DNA from 3 places in the Streptomyces sp. Tek67B01 genome. Region 1 is predicted to be linked to each of the others. Evidence: predicted binding sites of a transcription regulator. Region 1 holds the regulator's gene; each other region holds the start of a gene.
The links. The regulator HrcA, encoded in region 1, represses chaperone genes, less so after heat shock. The targets are predictions, from matches to a motif close to TTNGCACTCNGNNNNNCNGAGTGCNAA.
Positions count from the first base shown of each region.

Region 2: a site for HrcA is predicted at 2,980-3,006, ahead of groL (chaperonin GroEL). Genes of this name have one in related genera too.
Region 3: a site for HrcA is predicted at 3,619-3,645, ahead of ACV7NM_RS18950 (FmdB family zinc ribbon protein). Genes of this name have one in related genera too.

Region 1 covers NZ_JBUYUY010000001.1:4,794,289-4,800,946, reverse strand. Annotated here, with positions in the region: gene ACV7NM_RS21530 (nitronate monooxygenase) at 1-451, opposite strand, end outside; gene dnaJ (molecular chaperone DnaJ) at 632-1,771, opposite strand; gene hrcA (heat-inducible transcriptional repressor HrcA) at 1,772-2,788, opposite strand; gene ACV7NM_RS21515 (MBL fold metallo-hydrolase) at 2,954-3,679, shown strand; gene ACV7NM_RS21510 (DUF3097 domain-containing protein) at 3,708-4,517, shown strand; gene hemW (radical SAM family heme chaperone HemW) at 4,769-6,001, opposite strand; gene ACV7NM_RS21500 (AMP-dependent synthetase/ligase) at 6,034-6,658, opposite strand, start outside.
Region 2 covers NZ_JBUYUY010000001.1:3,346,227-3,352,884, forward strand. Annotated here, with positions in the region: gene ACV7NM_RS14975 (LamG domain-containing protein) at 1-298, opposite strand, end outside; gene ACV7NM_RS14980 (phosphoribosylanthranilate isomerase) at 336-962, opposite strand; gene groL (chaperonin GroEL) at 1,192-2,814, opposite strand; gene ACV7NM_RS14990 (cold-shock protein) at 3,138-3,344, opposite strand; gene ACV7NM_RS14995 (MoaD/ThiS family protein) at 3,741-4,019, opposite strand; gene thrC (threonine synthase) at 4,061-5,335, opposite strand; SAM riboswitch class I at 5,353-5,511, opposite strand; gene ACV7NM_RS15005 (glucosyl-3-phosphoglycerate synthase) at 5,720-6,658, shown strand, end outside.
Region 3 covers NZ_JBUYUY010000001.1:4,190,060-4,196,717, reverse strand. Annotated here, with positions in the region: gene ACV7NM_RS18965 (penicillin acylase family protein) at 1-90, opposite strand, end outside; gene ACV7NM_RS18960 (potassium/proton antiporter) at 276-1,829, shown strand; gene ACV7NM_RS18955 (MFS transporter) at 2,231-3,547, shown strand; gene ACV7NM_RS18950 (FmdB family zinc ribbon protein) at 3,656-3,958, shown strand; gene ACV7NM_RS18945 (S-methyl-5'-thioadenosine phosphorylase) at 4,035-4,868, shown strand; gene ACV7NM_RS18940 (hypothetical protein) at 5,013-5,531, shown strand; gene mscL (large conductance mechanosensitive channel protein MscL) at 5,655-6,218, shown strand; gene ACV7NM_RS18930 (hypothetical protein) at 6,229-6,477, opposite strand.

The DNA of each region.
Region 1 (6,658 bases):
CGGTGTACGTGCCCACCTCGCGGAGCCTGGTCAAGACGCCCGCCGGCGGGCAGCCGAAGGTGAAGGAGACCACCGGGACGGGGTCCTCCAGGAGGATGGCGAGTTTGGCGTCGTAGCCGTCGTCGCAGGTGCCGACGGTGTCGTCCGGCGCGAGGGACACCTCGTACCAGGTCGCCTCGCCGGCCAGTTGCCCCCGGTAGGTCTCGACGGCCGCGGGGTCGACGTAGCCGGTCTGCGGCATGAACAGGTTGACACCGAAGGGCCGCCGGGTGAGGGCGCGTACCTGCTTGATCTCCTGGTACATCCCGTCGGCCGTCTTGTAGCCGCCGGCCAGGAACCCCAGGCCGCCCGCCTCGCACACGGCGGCGGCGAGCGGCGGACAGGAGGCACCGCCCGCCATGGGGGCCTGCACGATCGGGTACGGGGAGAGACCGTTCGGCGCGGTGGACATGCCCTGCATCGTGCCACGTCCGGCGCACCGGGCCGAATCACGGCATTCGCCTGGCATAGTCCGCTTCCCGGCGACGGCCCGACGCCACCGCGGGGCCCTCGCGGGCCCGGGTCCGCGAAGACCGCGAGCCCGGCCCGGGGCAGTCCCCGGGCCGAGCTCGTACGAGGTGCGGCGGGCCGGTCAGCGGCCGTTGAACGCGTCCTTGAGGCGGCTGAACAGACCCTGCTGGCCCGGTGCGAACTGGCCCATCGGCCGCTCCTCGCCCCGCAGCTTCGCCAGCTGGCGCAACAGGTCCTCCTGCTGCGCGTCGAGCTTGCCGGGGGTGGTGACCTCGACGTGGACGATCAGGTCGCCGCGACCGCCGCCGCGCAGGTGCGTGACGCCGCGGCCGTGCAGCGGGATCGCCTGGCCGGACCCGGTGCCGGGCCGGATGTCGATCTCCTCCATGCCGTCGAGCGTCTCCAGCGGGCACTTGGTGCCCAGGGCCGCCGCCGTCATGGGGATGGTGACCGTGCAGTGCAGGTCGTCGCCGCGCCGCTGGAAGGTCGGGTGCGGCAGCTCGTGGATCTCCACGTACAGGTCGCCGGCAGGGCCGCCGCCGGGGCCGACCTCGCCCTCGCCCGCCAGCTGGATGCGGGTGCCGTTCTCGACGCCCGCCGGGATCTTGACGGTGAGGCTGCGGCGGGAGCGGACCCGGCCGTCGCCCGCGCACTCGGGGCACGGGGTGGGGACGACGGTACCGAAGCCCTGACACTGCGGGCAGGGCCGCGAGGTCATGACCTGGCCCAGGAAGGACCGGGTGACCTGCGACACCTCGCCGCGTCCGCGGCACATGTCACACGTCTGCGCGGAGGTGCCGGGTGCGGCGCCCTCACCGGAGCAGGTGGTGCAGACGACGGCCGTGTCGACCTGGATGTCCTTGGTGGTCCCGAAGGCCGCCTCGTCCAGTTCCAGGTCGAGGCGGATCATGGCGTCCTGGCCCCGGCGGGTGCGCGAGCGCGGCCCGCGCTGCGAGGCCTGGCCGAAGAAGGCGTCCATGATGTCGGAGAAGTTGCCGAAGCCACCCGCACCGAATCCGCCCGCGCCGCCGCCACCGCCCGAGGAGGACAGCGGGTCGCCGCCGAGGTCGTAGACCTGCTTCTTCTGCGGGTCCGAGAGGACCTCGTAGGCCGCGTTGATCTCCTTGAAGCGCTCCTGCGTCTTCGGGTCCGGATTCACGTCCGGGTGGAGTTCGCGCGCCAGGCGACGGAAGGCCTTCTTGATCTCGTCCTGCGATGCGTCGCGGCGCACGCCGAGAACGGCGTAGTAGTCCGTGGCCACTTACGACTCCGCCAGGATCTGTCCGACGTAACGTGCCACTGCGCGTACCGCTCCCATCGTTCCGGGGTAGTCCATGCGGGTCGGTCCGACCACGCCGAGTTTGGCGACTGCTTCGCCGCCCGAACCGTAACCGACCGAGACGACGGACGTGGAGTTCAGTCCCTCGTAGGCATTCTCATGCCCGATCTTCACGGCCATCCCCGACTCACTGGCCTCGCCCAGCAGCTTGAGGAGCACGACCTGCTCCTCCAGCGCTTCCAGCACCGGCCTGATCGTCAGGGGGAAATCATGTCCGAAGCGCGTGAGGTTGGCGGTACCGCCGATCATCAGCCGTTCCTCCGCCTCCTCCACCAGCGTTTCCCGCAGGGTCGCGAGGACGGCCTTGACCGTCGCCCGGTCCTCGGCCTCGAAGGAGTCCGGAAGGTCCTGCACGAGCGGCGGTACGTCGGTGAACCGACGGCCGACGACCCTGCTGTTGAGGCGTGCCCGCAGGTCGGCGAGCGACGTCTCCGCGAAGGGGGTCTGGCAGTCGACGAGCCGCTGCTCGACCCGCCCGGTGTCCGTGATCAGCACCAGCATCAGGCGCGCGGGTGCCAGCGACAGCAACTCCACGTGCCGGACGGTGGAGCGGGTCAGGCTCGGGTACTGCACCACGGCCACCTGCCGGGTGAGCTGCGCGAGCAGTCGCACGGTGCGCCCGACGACGTCGTCGAGGTCGACCGCGCCGTCGAGGAAGTTCTGGATGGCCCGGCGCTCGGGCGTCGACAGCGGTTTGACCCCCGCCAGCTTGTCGACGAAGAGCCGATAGCCCTTGTCGGTGGGGATGCGTCCGGCGCTGGTGTGGGGCTGGGCGATGTAGCCCTCCTCCTCCAGCAAGGCCATGTCGTTGCGGACCGTCGCCGGGGAGACGCCGAGCCGGTGGCGCTCGGTGAGCGCCTTGGACCCGACCGGTTCCTCCGTCCCCACGTAGTCCTGGACGATGGCGCGCAACACCTCGAGCCTGCGTTCGCTGAGCACTCGTGCACACCTCCAGTGCGGTGGGTCGTCGCTGCGGTCGATTCCGGTCGGCCCGGGGCGGCCGTGTTGGCACTCTGCGTATCCGAGTGCCAGAGATCCCCCGGTCAGTGTACGGCCGGGCAGTACGCCGGAGGCAAGGGCGGCCCGTCAGGGTAGCGTCCCCGCATGGACGTGCGTTGGGAAGAGGCGGGCTGGGAGCGGCTGACCGGGCGGGCCGGGCGGCGCCGACTACCGGTGTGGGACTGCACGGTGGGGCTGGTGGTTGGGGACGAGTCGGTCCTTCTGATCGACCCCGGCTCGTGCGTCCGCGAAGGCGTGGACGTGCGGGCCCAGGCCGAGCGGTTGACCGGCCGGCACGTGACCCATATCGCATTCACGCACGGACATTTCGATCACGTGCTGGGCGGCTCGGCCTTCTCGGGGGCCGAGTTCTACGGCGCGGTCGGGCTGGACGCCCACCTCGCCAGTGACCGGGAAGCCCTGCGGGAGGACGCGGTCCGGCACGGCTTGGCGGAGGCGGAGGCCACCGAGGCCGCGGAGCTGCTTGCGACGCCGCGGAACCTGGTGTCGGGCGAGTGGACGCTGGAGCTCGGCGGGGTGCAGGTGCTGCTGGCGAACGTCGGGCCGGGGCACACGCGGCACGATCTGGCGGTCTTCGTGCCCGGTGAGCGGGAGGTCGTCTTCTGCGGGGACCTCGTGGAGGAGTCGGGCGAACCCCAGGCCGGCCCGGACGCGGTCCCGGCGCGGTGGCCCGCCGCGCTGGACCGGTTGCTGGCGCTCGGCGGGGACGACGCGCTGTACGTGCCCGGTCACGGAGCGGTGGTCGACGCGGGCTTCGTGCGTGCGCAACGCGCCACACTCGCCGGGCGGTTCGGCGTGTCGGACGCGTGAGCGCGGGCTCTCTCGTAGCGTCGGCCGGATGCGTGAGTACTCCCCCGATCTGACCCCGCAGTGGAAGCGCGCCAAGGCCGTTCCGGAGGTGTCGGCGGACCTGGGCCTGGTGGTGGAGGTGGCCACCACCGACTTCTGCGGCGCGGTGGTGGCCTGCGAAGCCGGCACGGTGACCCTGGAGGACCGCTTCGGCAAGCGCCGCGCCTTCCCCCTGGAGCCGCGCGGGTTCCTGCTGGACGGCGCGGTGGTCACCCTGACCCGCCCGGCCCGCGCGGCGGCGGCTCCCGCCCGTACGGCGTCGGGCTCGGTGGCGGTCCCCGGGGCGCGGGCGCGGGTGGCGCGGGCGGGGCGGATCTACGTCGAGGGCCGCCACGACGCGGAGCTGGTGGAGCGGGTCTGGGGCGACGACCTGCGGATCGAGGGCGTCGTCGTGGAGTACCTGGAGGGCATCGACGACCTCCCCGCCATCGTCGCGGACTTCGCGCCCGCGCCGGACGCCCGCCTGGGCGTGCTGGTCGACCACTTGGTGCCGGGTTCGAAGGAGTCCCGCATCGCGGCGTCGGTGACGTCGCCGCACGTCCTGGTGGTGGGCCACCCGTACGTGGACGTCTGGCAGGCGGTGAAACCGTCGGCGCTGGGCATCCCCGCCTGGCCGGTGATCCCACCGGGCCGGGACTGGAAGACGGGCATCTGCGACGCCCTGGGCTGGCCCCCGAACACGGGAGCGGCCTGGCAGCACATCCTCTCCCGCGTGACGTCCTACAAGGACCTCGAACCCACCCTCCTGGGCGCGGTGGAACACCTCATCGACCACGTCACGACCCCCGCCGACGCTTGAGGCACGGGCCGGGCAAACCCGGCCCCCTGGCGTTCGAGCCACGGGCCGGGCAAATCCAGCCCCACCGGCGTTCAAGGCACGGGCCGGGCAAATCCAGCCCGGCCGGCGACTGAGGCGCGGGGTCCGGTAGATCCAGCCTCGCCGGCGTTTGAGGCGCGGGGTCCGGGGCGGAGCCCCGGAAAGCCCGGCGCAGCCGGGCCGCGCAGCGCAACGGCGCCGCACCCGGCAACCCCGCACCCCGCCGCCCGACGTCAGTCGACCAGGTCCCGGACCACGGCATCGGCCAGCAACCGCCCCCGCAGCGTCAGCACGGCGCGGCCCGCCTCGTACGGGCCCGGCTCCAGGAGCCCGTCCGCCAAGGCGCGCCGTGACGCCGCCACCCCCGCCTCCGCGAGCAGCGACAACGGCACGCCGTCCACCAGCCGCAGCTCCAGCAGGATGCGCTCCACCCGCCGGTCCTCCTCCGACAGGAGCTCCCGCCCGGCCCCGGGGGAGCGGCCCTCGGCCAGCGCGGCGGCGTACGCCCCCGGGTGCTTCACGTTCCACCACCGCACCCCGCCCACGTGCGAGTGCGCGCCCGGCCCCGCGCCCCACCAGTCGGCCCCGCGCCAATACAGCTCGTTGTGCAGGCACCGCCCGGCCTCGGAGGTGGCCCAGTTCGACACCTCGTACCAGTGGTACCCGGCCTCCGCCATCACCGCGTCCGCGATCAGGTACCGGTCGGCGTGCACGTCGTCGTCCGTCATCGGGACCTCGCCGCGCCGAATCCGCCGCGCCAGCTGCGTCCCTTCCTCCACGATCAGCGCGTAGGCGCTGATGTGGTCGGGACCGGCTCCCAGCGCGGCCGTCAGCGACGCCCGCCAGTCGTCGTCCGACTCCCCCGGGGTGCCGTAGATCAGGTCCAGGTTCACGTGCTCGAAGCCCGCCGCCCGCGCCTCCGCGACGCACGCCTGCGGCCTCCCGGGGGTGTGCGTACGGTCCAGCACCTTCAGGACGTGCTGCTTGGCGCTCTGCATGCCGAAGGAGATCCGGTTGAACCCGCCCGCGCGCAGCTCCGCGAGGTACTCGGGGTTCACCGACTCGGGGTTGGCCTCCGTCGTGATCTCGGCGTCCGGCGCCAGACCGAACTCGTCGCGGATCGCGGCGAGCATCCGTACGAGGTCGGCGGCCGGCAGCAGCGTCGGCGTGCCGCCGCCCACGAACACCGTCCGCACGGCCCTGGGGTCCTCCCCCAGCACCTTGCGGGCGAGGCGGACCTCGTCGATCAGGGTGTCGGCGTAGTTCTCGCGGGAGGCGAGCACGCCCCCGGTACCCCGCAGCTCGGTCGCCGTGTAGGTGTTGAAGTCGCAGTAGCCGCAGCGCGTGGCGCAGTACGGGACGTGCAGGTAGAACCCGAGCGGCCGCTCCCCGGCACCCGCGAGGGCGTGCGCCGGCAGGGAGCCGTCTTCGGGCATGGGTTCACCGTCGGGCAGTGCGGAAGGCATGCGCCCATTGTCCCGCACTGCCCCAAGGTCGTTTACGCCTCGTTGGCCCCGACGTACATCTCGTCGATGAGGTGCTTGAACTCGCGCTCCACGACCGGCCGCTTCAGCTTCAGGCTCGGCGTGAGGTCACCGTGCTCGACGTCCAGGTCACGCGGCAGCAGCCGGAACTGCTTGATCGTCTGCCAGCGCTGGAGGCCCTCGTTGAGGGTCTGGACGTACGTCTCGATCAGCCGGTTCGTCTCGGGCGCCGCCGCGACCTCGGCGTACGTCTTGCCCTCCAGGCCGTGCTCGGCCGCCCAGGTCAAGATCGCCGGGCCGTCGAGCGCGATCAGCGCCGAGCAGAAGTTCCGGTCCGCGCCGTGCACCACGATGCTGGAGACGTACGGGCAGATCGCCTTGAACTGGCCTTCGACCTCCGCCGGGGCGACGTACTTGCCGCCCGAGGTCTTGATCAGGTCCTTCTTTCGGTCGGTGATGCGCAGGTAGCCGTCCGGCGAGAGTTCGCCGATGTCGCCGGTGTGCAGCCAGCCGTCCGCTTCCAGCACCTCGGCGGTCTTGTCGGGAAGCCGGTGGTAGCCCTGCATGATGCCGGGGCTGCGCAGCAGGATCTCGCCGTCTTCGGCGATGCGGACCTCGGTGCCGGGGAGCGGCTTGCCG
Region 2 (6,658 bases), 1.4 Mb from region 1:
CGTCCGGGCGGCGCGTGGCGCGGAAGACCCCGCCACGGCTGTAGGCGGGGTCGTCCACCAGGTGGTCGAGCTTGTTGTCGCCCGGGTTGACGGGGCCGCCGTCGGGATAGGCCCATGAACGGCCGGCGACCCATTGGGTGGGGGAGGCGAAATCGGCGGTGAAGACGGGGGCGCGGCGGGGGGCGGGTACCGCCGCTCCGCCACCGCCCCCCGGGGCGAGGCGGGACGTCAGGCGTCCAAGCCAGCCGAGCAGGTCCGTGTCCATACAGGGTGTCTGCCCGGCAGCGGAAGCAGCCATGCCGGATTCATCGCCCTGGGTAGTCGAACGGTTGCGTTCAGCTATCACCGTCGCGGGTGTCGCGCGCCGCCGCCAGGAACGCGCGGATGAGCTCCGGTGACTTCACCCCGCGCTCCCGCTCCACGCCGCTGGAGACGTCCACGCCCCAAGCGCCGGTCGCCCGCAGCGCCGCGCGCACGTTGGCGGGGTCGAGCCCCCCGGCCAGCAGCCAGCGGCCCCGGGGGGCGGTGAACTCGGCGGAGCCCCAGTTCCACGGCTTGCCGGAGCCGGGGTCGGGGGCGTCGATCAGCAGCAGGTCCTCTCCGTACTCCCCGGCCTCCGTGACGGCGGTGGCCGTGGCGCGGATGAGGGTACGGCCTTCGGCGCGCAGGGCCTCGTAGTACTCGGGGCCCTCGTCGCCGTGGAGCTGTACGGAGCGCACCCCGCTCTCCCGCGTCAGCCGCCCGACCTCCTCCACGGACTGCCCGCGGAACACCCCGACGGTGAGCACCCCCGCCGGGACTCGCGCGGCCAGCTCCCGCGCCGTCGCGGCGTCGACGGTCCGCGGACTGCCCGGGGCGAACACGAACCCGATGGCGTCGGCCCCGGCCTCGACGGCCACGTCGACGTCGTGCGCGGTCTTCAACCCGCAGATCTTGACGAAGGGTGCGCTGCTCTCGCTCATGCCTCCGAGTCAACCAGACCGCCGCCCGGCCCGCGGTCCCGTTCCGAGTGCCGGGCACACCCTTACGGCCGCCGCCCCGGCGACCGGCCGGGCGGGGACCTGGCCGGGCGGCGGACCTGGCCGGGCGGCGGACCTGGCCGGGCGCGAACGCCCGAGGGCGGCACCCCCAGTGGGGGTGCCGCCCTCGGAACGTGGTGCGTGAAGCGGATTACCGATCAGCCGGGGCCGATCAGAAGTCCATGTCGCCGCCCGGCATGCCGCCCGGCGCGCCGGCGCCGGCCTTCTCGGGCTTGTCGGCGATGACGGCCTCGGTGGTCAGGAACAGCGCGGCGATCGACGCGGCGTTCTGCAGCGCGGAGCGCGTGACCTTCGCCGGGTCGATGATGCCCTCGGCGATCATGTCGACGTACTCGCCGGTCGCGGCGTTCAGGCCGTGACCGATCGGGAGGTTGCGCACCTTCTCGACGACGACGCCACCCTCGAGACCACCGTTGACGGCGATCTGCTTGAGCGGGGCCTCCAGCGCGAGCTTCACGGCGTTGGCGCCGGTCGCCTCGTCACCGGTGAGCTCCAGCTTCTCGAAGACCGAGGAGGCCTGGAGCAGGGCCACGCCACCACCGGCGACGATGCCCTCTTCGACGGCCGCCTTCGCGTTGCGAACGGCGTCCTCGATGCGGTGCTTGCGCTCCTTGAGCTCGACCTCGGTCGCGGCGCCGGCCTTGATGACGGCCACGCCGCCGGCCAGCTTCGCGAGGCGCTCCTGGAGCTTCTCGCGGTCGTAGTCCGAGTCGGAGTTCTCGATCTCGGCGCGGATCTGGTTGACGCGACCCTGGACCTGGTCGCTGTCACCGGAGCCGTCGACGATGGTCGTCTCGTCCTTGGTGATGACGACCTTGCGGGCGCGGCCGAGCAGGTCGAGACCGGCGTTCTCCAGCTTGAGGCCGACCTCCTCGGAGATGACGGTGCCGCCCGTGAGGATGGCGATGTCACCGAGCATGGCCTTGCGGCGGTCGCCGAAGCCCGGGGCCTTGACGGCGACGGACTTGAAGGTGCCGCGGATCTTGTTGACGACCAGGGTCGACAGGGCCTCGCCCTCGACGTCCTCGGCGATGATCAGCAGCGGCTTGCCGGACTGCATGACCTTCTCCAGGAGCGGCAGCAGGTCCTTGACCGAGCCGATCTTGGAGTTGACGATCAGGATGTACGGGTCGTCGAGCGACGCCTCCATACGCTCCATGTCGGTGGCGAAGTACGCCGAGATGTAGCCCTTGTCGAAGCGCATGCCCTCGGTGAGCTCGAGCTCCAGACCGAAGGTCTGCGACTCCTCGACGGTGATGACGCCTTCCTTGCCGACCTTGTCCATGGCCTCGGCGATGAGCTCGCCGATCTGGGTGTCGGCGGCGGAGATGGAGGCCGTCGAAGCGATCTGCTCCTTGGTCTCGACATCCTTGGCCTGCGCGAGCAGGGCGGCGGAGACGGCCTCGACGGCCTTCTCGATACCACGCTTGAGGGCCATCGGGTTGGCGCCGGCGGCCACGTTGCGCAGGCCCTCGCGGACCAGCGCCTGGGCCAGCACGGTTGCGGTGGTCGTACCGTCGCCCGCGACGTCGTCCGTCTTCTTGGCGACTTCCTTGACCAGCTCGGCGCCGATCTTCTCGTACGGGTCCTCGAGCTCGATCTCCTTGGCGATGGAGACACCATCGTTGGTGATCGTGGGGGCGCCCCACTTCTTCTCAAGGACGACGTTGCGACCCTTGGGGCCAAGGGTGACCTTGACGGCGTCGGCGAGCTGGTTCATGCCACGCTCGAGACCGCGCCGGGCCTCCTCGTTGAACGAAATGATCTTGGCCATCTGAAGTGGTCCTCCAGGACTGGGGTGGATTGCTCCTGGACCGCGCCCGCGCCCGCGACGGACGGCCTGCGAGCCCGGCGGTTCCTTCCCGCCGGACCCTCGGGCCTCACCGACCCGGTCCTCGTTTCAGTAGCACTCTCGACTGGAGAGTGCTAACGCCAATGATTAGCACTCGACCCCGTCGAGTGCAAGCGGCTTCGGGCAACGCCGGGCGAAGTCCCCGGCCGGGACGCACGAGGGGCCCACATCCCGTGTCCGGGATGTGGGCCCCTCGTGCGTGTGTGGTCCTGAGACCTGTTGCGTCGGTGGTCGATCGCGCCGGGTCAGCCGAGTGCGAGCTTGACCATGTCCGCCTGAGGACCCTTCTGGCCCTGCGAGATCTCGAACTCGACCCGCTGACCCTCTTCAAGGGTGCGGTACCCGTCCATCTGGATGGCGCTGTAGTGGACGAACACATCCGCACCACCGTCGACCGCGATGAAGCCGTAGCCCTTCTCCGCGTTGAACCACTTGACGGTGCCCTGAGCCATGCCTAACTCCCCTATTACTGGCCCTTGCGCAGGACCGCACTTCGCGGACCCGGGTCAGAACTTGCGCCGGAACGCCTCGACCGCGGCTGAATGTATCCGCACCGGTGCTGTCTGCAACAGGTCATTCCGACGAGAATTCCGGACAAGAAGGAATAGGGATATCAAGCGAAATTTACGCATACTCCCGGGCAACTCGGGCCCGACATCAGGCACCAAAGGCCCATACCAGGCTCGCATGTTGACTCAATGTCAACCATCCGGTGGCCCGCTCATATGCGGCGGGCAAGAACAGCGGAGGGGACTTCCCCAACTCTACCGCGCCCAATCAACCAGAATTGCCCCCTCCGCTTTTAGCGGAGGGGGCAATTCAGGGATGTGGTGTCGGTGACCCCGGTGTCAGCAGCCGCCCGCCACGGCGGGGATGATCGAGACCCCGGCGCCGTCCGGCGTCGCCGCCTCCAGGCCGCCCTCGAAGCGCACGTCGTCGTCGTTGACGTAGACGTTCACGAAGCGGCGCAGCTTGCCCTGGTCGTCCAGGACGCGGGCCGCGATGCCCGGGTGGTTCTTCTCCAGGGACTCGATGACCTGGGAAAGGGTCGCGCCCTCGGCGGGCACCTCGGCCTGGCCACCGGTGTAGGTGCGCAGGATGGTGGGGATGCGGACGTTGACGCTCATGGCGCTACTGCCTTTCCGGGAACAGGGGGGTGGGTCGGACCTCAGGCCAGGCCGGCGGCGCGGAACGCGTCCAGGCTGGGGCGGATGGTGGCGGTCTGGCCGCTGTCGGCGGCCACCGCCTCCAGGGTCTTGAGGCCGTCACCGGTGTTGAGGACGACCGTGGTCAGCGAGGGGTCGAGCTGCCCGTTCTCGATGAGCTTCTTCGTCACGCCGACGGTCACACCGCCCGCGGTCTCGGCGAAGATGCCCTCCGCCCGCGCGAGGATCTTGATGGCTTCCACGACCTGCTCGTCGTTGACGTCCTCGACGTAACCGCCGGTGCGGCGGGCGATGTCCAGGACGTACGGGCCGTCCGCCGGGTTGCCGATCGCCAGGGACTTGGCGATGGTGTTCGGCTTCTGCGGGCGCACCACGTCGTGACCGGCCTTGAAGGCGGTCGACACGGGCGAGCAACCCTCTGCCTGCGCACCGAAGATCTTGTACGGCTTGTCCTCGACCAGGCCGAGCTTGATCAGCTCCTGCAGACCCTTGTCGATCTTCGTCAGCTGTGAACCGGACGCGATCGGGATCACGATCTGGTCGGGCAACCGCCAGCCGAGCTGCTCGCAGATCTCGTAGGCCAGCGTCTTGGAGCCCTCGCCGTAGTACGGGCGCAGGTTGACGTTGACGAAGCCCCAGCCCTCGCCCAGCGGGTCTCCGATGAGCTCGGAGCAGAAGCGGTTGACGTCGTCGTAGTTGCCCTCGATGCCGACGAGGTCGCCGCCGTAGACACCGGCCATGACGACCTTGCCCTGTTCCAGGTCGTGCGGGATGAACACGCAGGACCGGAAGCCGGCGCGGGCTGCCGCGGCGCCGACGGCGCCGGCCAGGTTGCCCGTGGAGGAGCAGGAGAGCGTGGTGTAGCCGAAGGCACGGGCGGCCTCGACGGCGATGGCCACGACGCGGTCCTTGAAGGAGTGCGTCGGGTTGCCGGAGTCGTCCTTGACGTAGAGCTTGCCGGTGACGCCGAGCTCCTTGGCCAGGTTGGCCGCGTCCACGAGCTTGGTGAAGCCCGGGTTCAGGTTCGGCTTGGACGCCACGTCCGCGGGGACGGGCAGCAGCGGGGCGTAGCGCCAGATGTTGTCGGGTCCGGCCTCGATCGCGGCGCGCAGCGCCTCCGGATCACCGGTGGGCAGGTCGTAGGCGACTTCCAGCGGTCCGAAACACTCGACGCAGGCGAAGATCGGGCCGAGCTCGAAGCGGGTACCGCACTCACGACACGAAAGGCCGGTGGCAGGTCCGAGATCGACAGAGGTGGCGACAGTCTGTGCAGCCATGATGGCGAGGCCCTTTCTCCTCATCTTCCCCATGGCGCACTTCGCCATGAGACGGAATTGGCACCTTCCCTAGCCGGGGACCTCGCTGACGTCGCCGTGGTGCGCGATCGCGAGAACCGACTGGAGGGTTGCCGGGGCTTCAACGGGCCGTGTCCCTCTGCCCCTCTGGATGAGCGGTATGGCACCGGGCCGCGCGCTCTGTGGCGCACCCGGGCATTTGTGCACGAGGACCCCGGCATGCCGTGGTCCTTCGCGTTGTTCAAGACTGTAACCGAAGGGCCGGGTGGTTGAGACAGCCGTCCGAACGGCGAGATGGATCATATTTCGCCCGAAAACCACCGCCCGATCCGTCCGCCCCGTCACCGATCCCCTGGAGTGTCCGAAGTGCTGGAAGAGGTGGAGCGCTGGCTGGCCGACCGGTCCTGGTCCGCCGCCGACCGACCGCTCGCCCAGCTGCTCGACCGCAAGCGCGCGTCGGGAGCCACGGTCAGCGTGGTGCTGCCCGCGCTCGACGAGGAGGCCACGGTCGGGGCGATCGTCGAGGTGATCCGGCGCGACCTGATCGAAGGATTGCCGACCCCCCTGGTGGACGAGCTGGTCGTGGTCGACTCCGGGTCGAGCGACCGTACGGCGGAGGTCGCCGCGAAGGCCGGTGCGCGGGTCGTGCACCGCGACGAGATCCTGCCGCGGCTCCCGGCGGTGCCCGGCAAGGGCGAGGTGCTGTGGCGCTCGCTGCTCGCGACCACCGGCGACATCGTCTGCTTCGTGGACGCCGACCTGCGGGACTTCTCCTCCACCTTCGTCTCCGGCATCCTCGGCCCGCTGCTGACCGAGCCGGACGTGCAGTTCGTCAAGGCGATGTACGACCGGCCGCTCGGCGACGCGCCGGGGCAGGGCGGCCGCGTCACGGAACTGGTGGCCCGGCCCCTGCTCAACCTGCACTGGCCGCGGCTGGCCGGATTCGTCCAGCCGCTGGGCGGCGAGTACGCCGTACGGCGCTCCCTGCTGGAACGTCTCCCCTTCCCCGTCGGCTACGGCGTGGAGCTGGGGCTGCTGGTGGACGCGCTGCACACGGTCGGGCTGGACGGGCTGGCGCAGGTCGACGTGGGCGTACGGCTGCACCGCCACCAGGACGGTCAGGCGCTCGGCCGGATGGCCGCGGCGATCTACCGCACGGCGCAGTTGCGGCTCTCGCGCGGGCATCTCACCCGGCCCGCGCTGACCCAGTTCGAGCGGGGCCCGGACGGCTTCGTACCGCGGACGCACGCCGTGGACACCGAGGAAAGGCCGCCGATGCTGGAGATCCGGGAGTACGCGGTCCGC
Region 3 (6,658 bases), 600 kb from region 1:
CGCCAAGAGCGCCAGGACCATGACGAGCACGATCAGACGTGCGCGTCGTCCCTTCTTCTTGACGGAAGGGCCGGATGAGTTGGCGGGCATCGCTGTCCTTAGAGGGGCAGGGTGGTCCTGGGATTGCTGGAAGCAACCATAGGCGCAGGACCACCCCCGGTGATCCGCCAGGGGTCGAGGTCCGAAGGACAGGGCCGGACCGGCGTTTCACAATGTGGTTGTCGAGTAAAGACTCCGTCAAAGATTAGGTAAGGTAACGAAAGTGCTTGTCGTACGTGCTCTCGGAGGAACGATCCGTCAGGGCACATGAGGGAAAGGGCCGCCCGCTGACCGTCCACCAGCTCAATGAGCTCCTGCTGGTCTGCTCGCTCGTGCTGCTCGTCGCGGTAGCGGCGGTACGCGTCTCCTCGCGCAGCGGTCTGCCCAGCCTGCTCATCTACCTCGGCATAGGCATAGCGATAGGCCAGGACGGCATAGGCAACGTCGTCTTCGACAACGCCGAGCTGACGCAGGTCATCGGCTACGCCGCACTCGTCGTGATCCTCGCCGAGGGTGGTCTGGGCACCAAGTGGAAAGAAATCAAGCCGGCCCTGCCGGCGGCGATCATGCTCTCCCTCGTCGGGGTCGCGATCAGCGTGGGGGTCACGGCGGCGGGGGCGCACTACCTGGTCGGGCTGGAGTGGCGCCAGGCCCTGCTGATCGGCGCGGTCGTCTCCTCGACCGACGCGGCGGCCGTCTTCTCGGTCCTGCGCAAGGTGCCGCTCCCCTCCCGGGTGACGGGTGTGCTGGAAGCGGAGTCCGGATTCAACGACGCCCCGGTGGTCATCCTGGTGGTGTCCTTCGCGACCGTCGGCCCGGTGGACGACTGGTACGTCCTGATCGGCAAGATCGCCCTGGAACTGGCCATCGGCGTCGCCATCGGACTGACGGTGGGCTTCCTCGGCGCGTACGGCCTGCGGCACGTGGCGCTGCCCGCCTCCGGTCTCTACCCGATCGCCGTCATGGCCATCGCCATCACCGCGTACGCGGCCGGCGCGCTGGCGCACGGCTCCGGCTTCCTCGCGGTGTACCTGGCGGCGATGGTGCTCGGGAACGCGAAGCTGCCGCACTGGCCCGCCACGCGGGGGTTCGCCGACGGACTGGGCTGGATCGCCCAGATCGGCATGTTCGTCCTGCTGGGACTGCTGGTGACCCCCCACGAGCTGGCGGGCGACTTCTGGCCGGCGGTGATCATCGGGCTGGTGCTGACGATGGTGGCGCGGCCGCTGGAGATCTTCGTCAGCCTGCTGCCCTTCCGCATCCCCTGGCAGGAGCAGGCCCTGATGTCGTGGGCGGGCCTGCGCGGCGCCGTGCCCGTCATCTTGGCCACGATCCCGATGGTCACCGGTATCGAGGGGAGCGACCGGGTCTTCAACATCGTCTTCGTGCTCGTCGTCGTCTACACGCTGGTCCAGGGGCCGACGCTGCCGTGGCTGGCGCGCAAGCTGGAGCTGGGCGACGCGGGCGAGGGCGCGGCGGACCTGGGCATCGAGTCCGCTCCGCTGGAGAAGCTGCGCGGACACCTGTTGTCGTTCGCCATACCCCCGGCCTCGCGGATGCACGGCGTGGAGGTCGGCGAGCTGCGACTCCCGGCCGGGGCTTCGGTGACGTTGGTGGTCCGGGACGCCAAGAGCTTCGTACCGGCGCCGTCCACGGTGCTGCGCCGGGGGGACGAGCTGCTGGTCGTGGCGACGGACCAGGTGCGGGACGCGGCGGAGGCGCGGCTGCGGGCGGTCGCGCGGGGCGGCAAGCTCGCCGGCTGGCTGGGTACGGGTCCCAACGGGACGTAGTCGGGGCGGCGCGAACAGGGCGAACAGAGCGTTAGAGCAACGTTCTAAATCTGTGATTTCGCGGCCCGGTGGGGGTCTCTGCCCCGCTTTGGGGGCACATGGAATGCGAAATTCCGGTTAATCGCAGGTGAAGACATTCCTTGTCGTCGGAATCACAGGGCGCAGTAGCCACTCTCCCTGTACGATAAAGGCACACCACATCGAACCAACTCTGCCTGACGCAGAGCTGGCGCGACCGCAAAGCGGCCGTGGCTCCCTCCCGCAGTGGGCGCCCAGGTATCACTCGGTTCTGCGCAAGAGGACAGCTCTCGGGGCTCCCACATGTACGGGTGCGACTCGCTCACAAGGCGATGCACCGTCCGCAGACGGGGAGTTCTACCAGGCAGCGGAAAGGCAAGGCCGTGACATCCGCGGTCACGACCGACACGTCCGCCCGCCCCGGCTACGGGCAGCTCCTGCGCACGCCCGGCGCCCTCGGCTTCCTGCTCCCGGGCTTCGCCGCCCGGCTGCCCTTCGGAATGCTGACCATCAGCATCCTGCTGCTCGTCCAGCACACCACCGGCTCCTACGCCAACGCCGGCATCGTCGCCGCCGTCACCGGCATCTCCATGGCGCTGTGCGCCCCCGTGATGGGCAACCTCACCGACAAGCACGGCCAGAGCGCCGTCCTGCTGCCGGTCGTACTCGTCCACGCCACCGCCGTGAGCGCCCTGGCCGCGCTCGCGCTGCTCGGCGCCCCCGTCCTCGCCCTCGCGGCCGCCGCGATCCCCGCCGGCGCTTCGGTGCCGCAGGTCGGCCCGATGGTCCGGGCCCGCTGGGCCGCCAAGCTGGAGGGCTCGCCGCTGCTGCCGACCGCCGCCGCGTTCGAGTCGGTCACCGACGAGTTCACCTTCGTCGTCGGCCCGGTCCTCGCCACCGCGCTGTGCACCGGCCTGCACCCCTCGGCCGGTCTCATCACCGAAGCCGCCCTGTCGCTGATCGGCGGGCTCTTCTTCGCCGCCCAGCGCGCCACCCAGCCGAAGGCGCACGCCCAGGCCTCCACCGGCACCCGGCGCGCGTCGGCCCTGTCCTTCCCGGGCCTGCGCGTCCTGATCGTCGCCTTCCTCGGGATCGGCGCCGTCTTCGGCGGCATGCAGGTGTCGATGGCCGCCTTCTCCAACGAGATGGGCAACCCGGGAGCCAACGGCCTGCTGTACGGCGTCTTCGCGGCGGGCAACATGGTCGCCGGCATCGCCTGCGGGGCCATCGCCTGGAAGATCGGCCCGCGCCGCCGGCTGCTGCTCGGCTACATCGGTCTGACCGCCACCGCCGCCCTGCTGTGGACCGCCGACTCGATGATCCTGCTCGCCGCGCTCGGCCTGCTCGTCGGTCTGTGCATCGCCCCGGCCCTGATCACCGGTTACACGATGATCGAGTCGCTGATCCCCGCGAACGCCCGCACCGAGGCCTTCACCTGGCTGACCGGCGCGGTCGCCTTCGGACAGGCCATCGCGGTGATCGTGGCCGGCCGTCTGACGGACGCGCACGGGTCCGCGTACGGCTTCCTCGTGCCGGCCGCCGCCACGGCGCTGGCGCTGATCACACTGCTCTCGCTGCGGGCCAAGCTCGCCCCGAGGACCGGCGGCCGGATCGTGAGCTCGTCGGCCACCCCGGAGAACCGGGACGCCCGGGAGAGCCGGGAGAACCGGGGCCGGCAGCGGGACCTCAGCACCGTCTGAGGGTGGTATCGGTCACCGCGCGGCCGAGATCGGTGGACTGTTCCGCCGGAATACGTCACCATGGAGCGTCGTTAGCACTCATTGAGTGAGAGTGCCAGGAGGAAATTCGTGCCGACCTACCAGTACCAGTGCACCGAGTGCGGTGAGGGCCTTGAGGCCGTGCAGAAGTTCACCGATGACGCGCTGACCGTGTGCCCGAACTGCGAAGGACGCCTGAAGAAGGTGTTCTCAGCGGTCGGCATCGTGTTCAAGGGCTCCGGTTTCTACCGGAACGACAGCCGTGGCGCCTCGTCGAGCAGCACGCCGGCCTCCAAGCCGGCCGCGTCGTCCACGGCCGCCCCCGCCGCCGCCCCGGCCTCCTCGTCGTCGTCCACCTCGAGCGCGAGCAGCAGCTCCAGCTCGGCCGCCTGACGCCGTCCGCTTTCCGTAAGGCCCCGCCGCCCTCCTGGGCGGCGGGGCCTTACGCGTGCCCGGCTAGTGTGACCGTATGGCGAACGCAGAGATCGGTGTCATCGGCGGCTCGGGCTTCTACTCCTTCCTGGAAGACGTCTCCGAAATCCAGGTGGAGACCCCTTACGGGCCCCCGAGCGACTCCCTGTACCTGGGCGAGCTGGCCGGCCGGTCGGTGGCCTTCCTGCCGCGGCACGGGCGCAGCCACACGGTCCCCCCGCACAAGATCAACTACCGGGCCAACCTCTGGGCGCTGCGCTCGGTAGGCGTGCGCCAGGTGTTGGGCCCCTGCGCGGTGGGCGGCCTGCGGGCCGAGTACGGGCCGGGCACGCTGCTGGTGCCGGACCAGTTGGTGGACCGTACGAAGTCCCGGACGCAGACCTTCTTCGACGGGGAGCCGCTGCCCGGGGGTTCGGTGCCCAACGTCGTGCACACCACCTTCGCCGACCCGTACTGCCCGGTCGGCCGGGCGGTCGCGATGGGCGCGGCGCGCGGGCGGGGCTGGGAGCCGGTGGACGGCGGGACGATGGTCGTCGTGGAGGGCCCCCGCTTCTCGACGCGCGCCGAGTCGCACTTCCACGCGGCCATGGGGTGGTCGGTGGTCGGCATGACGGGGCATCCGGAGGCGGTCCTCGCGCGCGAGCTCGGGCTCTGCTACACCTCGATGGCCCTGGTCACGGACCTGGACGCGGGCGCCGAGACGGGCGAGGGCGTCTCCCACACCGAGGTGCTGAGGGTGTTCGGCGAGAACGTCGGGCGACTGCGCGAGGTCTTGTTCGACGCGGTCGCGGCCCTGCCGGAGACGGAGTCCCGGGACTGCCTGTGCACCCACGCGCACGACGGCTGGGACTTGGGCATCGAGCTGCCGTAGTCCTGTCACCCCCGGGGGTGACGGCGTTATCCACAACCTGGGGACCGTCCACAGGCGCGAGCGGGATTCGCGGCGCGGGCGGATCGTGAGGGGTGTCCGGACGCCGGGTCCGGACACCGAACTCACTTCCAGGCGGTGTTCAGCATGTCCGGGTTCCTTTCCCCCACCTGCCCCACTCCCCCGTCCGCTCCGACGCCGCTGCCCGCGCGTCCCGTACCGCTCTTTCCTCCGCTGCGGGTGGGGCGTGGCGGGGACCGCCTCAGGCGCGCCCTGCGACGCCGGCGGCGGGCCGGGGCGGCCGGGCTGGCCGTGGTGGCGGCCGCGCTGGCGGTGGGCGGGACGGAGGCGCGGGCCTCCCGGGGCGCCCCGCCGCCGGAGAAACCGCCGCCGGCGGTGGTGCGGATGGTGTCGGCGCCCGTACGCATCGCGGACGGGGCGACGGTGCGGCTGCTGCGGCCCGGGGACCGGGTGGACGTGGTGGCGGCGGAGCGGGCGGGGCCGCCCCGGGTGGTGGCGGTCGCGGCCCGGGTCGCAGAGGTCCCGGAGCCGGATAAGACGCCGGGCGACGGCGGGGCCCTGGTGGTCCTGTCAGTGCCCCGGGAGACCGCGCGGGCCCTCGTGGGCGCGGGCAGCGTGTCCCGGCTGGCGGTGACGTTGTGTTGAATCGAACAAGTGACCTGTCACAGGGCCTTGGAACGGGCACCGATTGGACACACGGGGCCCCGACTGCCGTAGTTTTCGGAACCGTCGGCTCCGTGTTCCGTAGATGCGAGATGAGGCTCAGTCGTGAGCAAGAAGAACGAGAGCGTCCTGGCGGGCTTCAAGGCCTTCCTGATGCGCGGCAACGTCGTCGACCTGGCGGTGGCCGTGGTCATCGGCGCCGCGTTCAGCAACATCGTGAACTCCGTGGTGAAGGGGATCATCAGCCCGGTGGTGGGCGCCGTCGGCACCAAGAGCCTGGAGGGCTACTCGTCCTGCCTGAAGGCCCCGTGCGGCGTCGACGCGAAGGGGGAGCCGACCGGTGTGAACATCATGTGGGGAGCGGTGCTCAACGCCACGCTGACCTTCCTGATCACGGCGGCGGTCGTCTACTTCCTGATGGTGCTGCCGATGGCCAAGTACCTGGCCCGGATGGAACAGCGGCGCAAGGCCCGGGAAGGCGTCCAGGAAACCATGGAGATCACCGAGCTGGAGGTCCTCAAGGAGATCCGCGACAACCTGGTCGCCCAGCGAAACGGCTCCGGGTCGGCCGGTGGGCACGTACAGGGGGTCCAGGGACACGGCTACGGGCAGGCGCAGGGCTACGGCCAGGGTTCGGGCTACGGCCAGGGGCGCGACAGCTCGGTCTGATCGGCCGCCCTCAGACGTGGTGCGGGGGCTTCTCGTCGAGGAAGCGGGCCAAATCGGCCGCGCTCCCGCCGGCGGGGGGCCGCTCGCCCCAGCCCCGGTCCGTGTCGTCCGAGGACTGTTGGTCCAGCGGGTCGCCGAAGTCGAGCCTCGGCTTGGCCTTGGGCTTTGCCGGCGTGTCGGATGCGGCGGCCCCGGGTCCGGTCGTGGAACCCGACGGGTCCGCGGGGTCCTGGCTGTCGGAAGCGGGAGCGGTGCTCATGCCTCCAGGGTACGGGCGCCCCAGCCGGCGCCCCCGGCCGGCGGGGGGCTTGCCCGCCCTGGCGGGCGTAGAACCACCGGCACCCGGCCGGGCAGCCGGCGTGGAAACCGACGCGGAGCCACAGCGCGCCGGTGAAGCCCGTCCCCGCGAACATCGCGGGGAAGAAGAAGCCGTAGGCGGC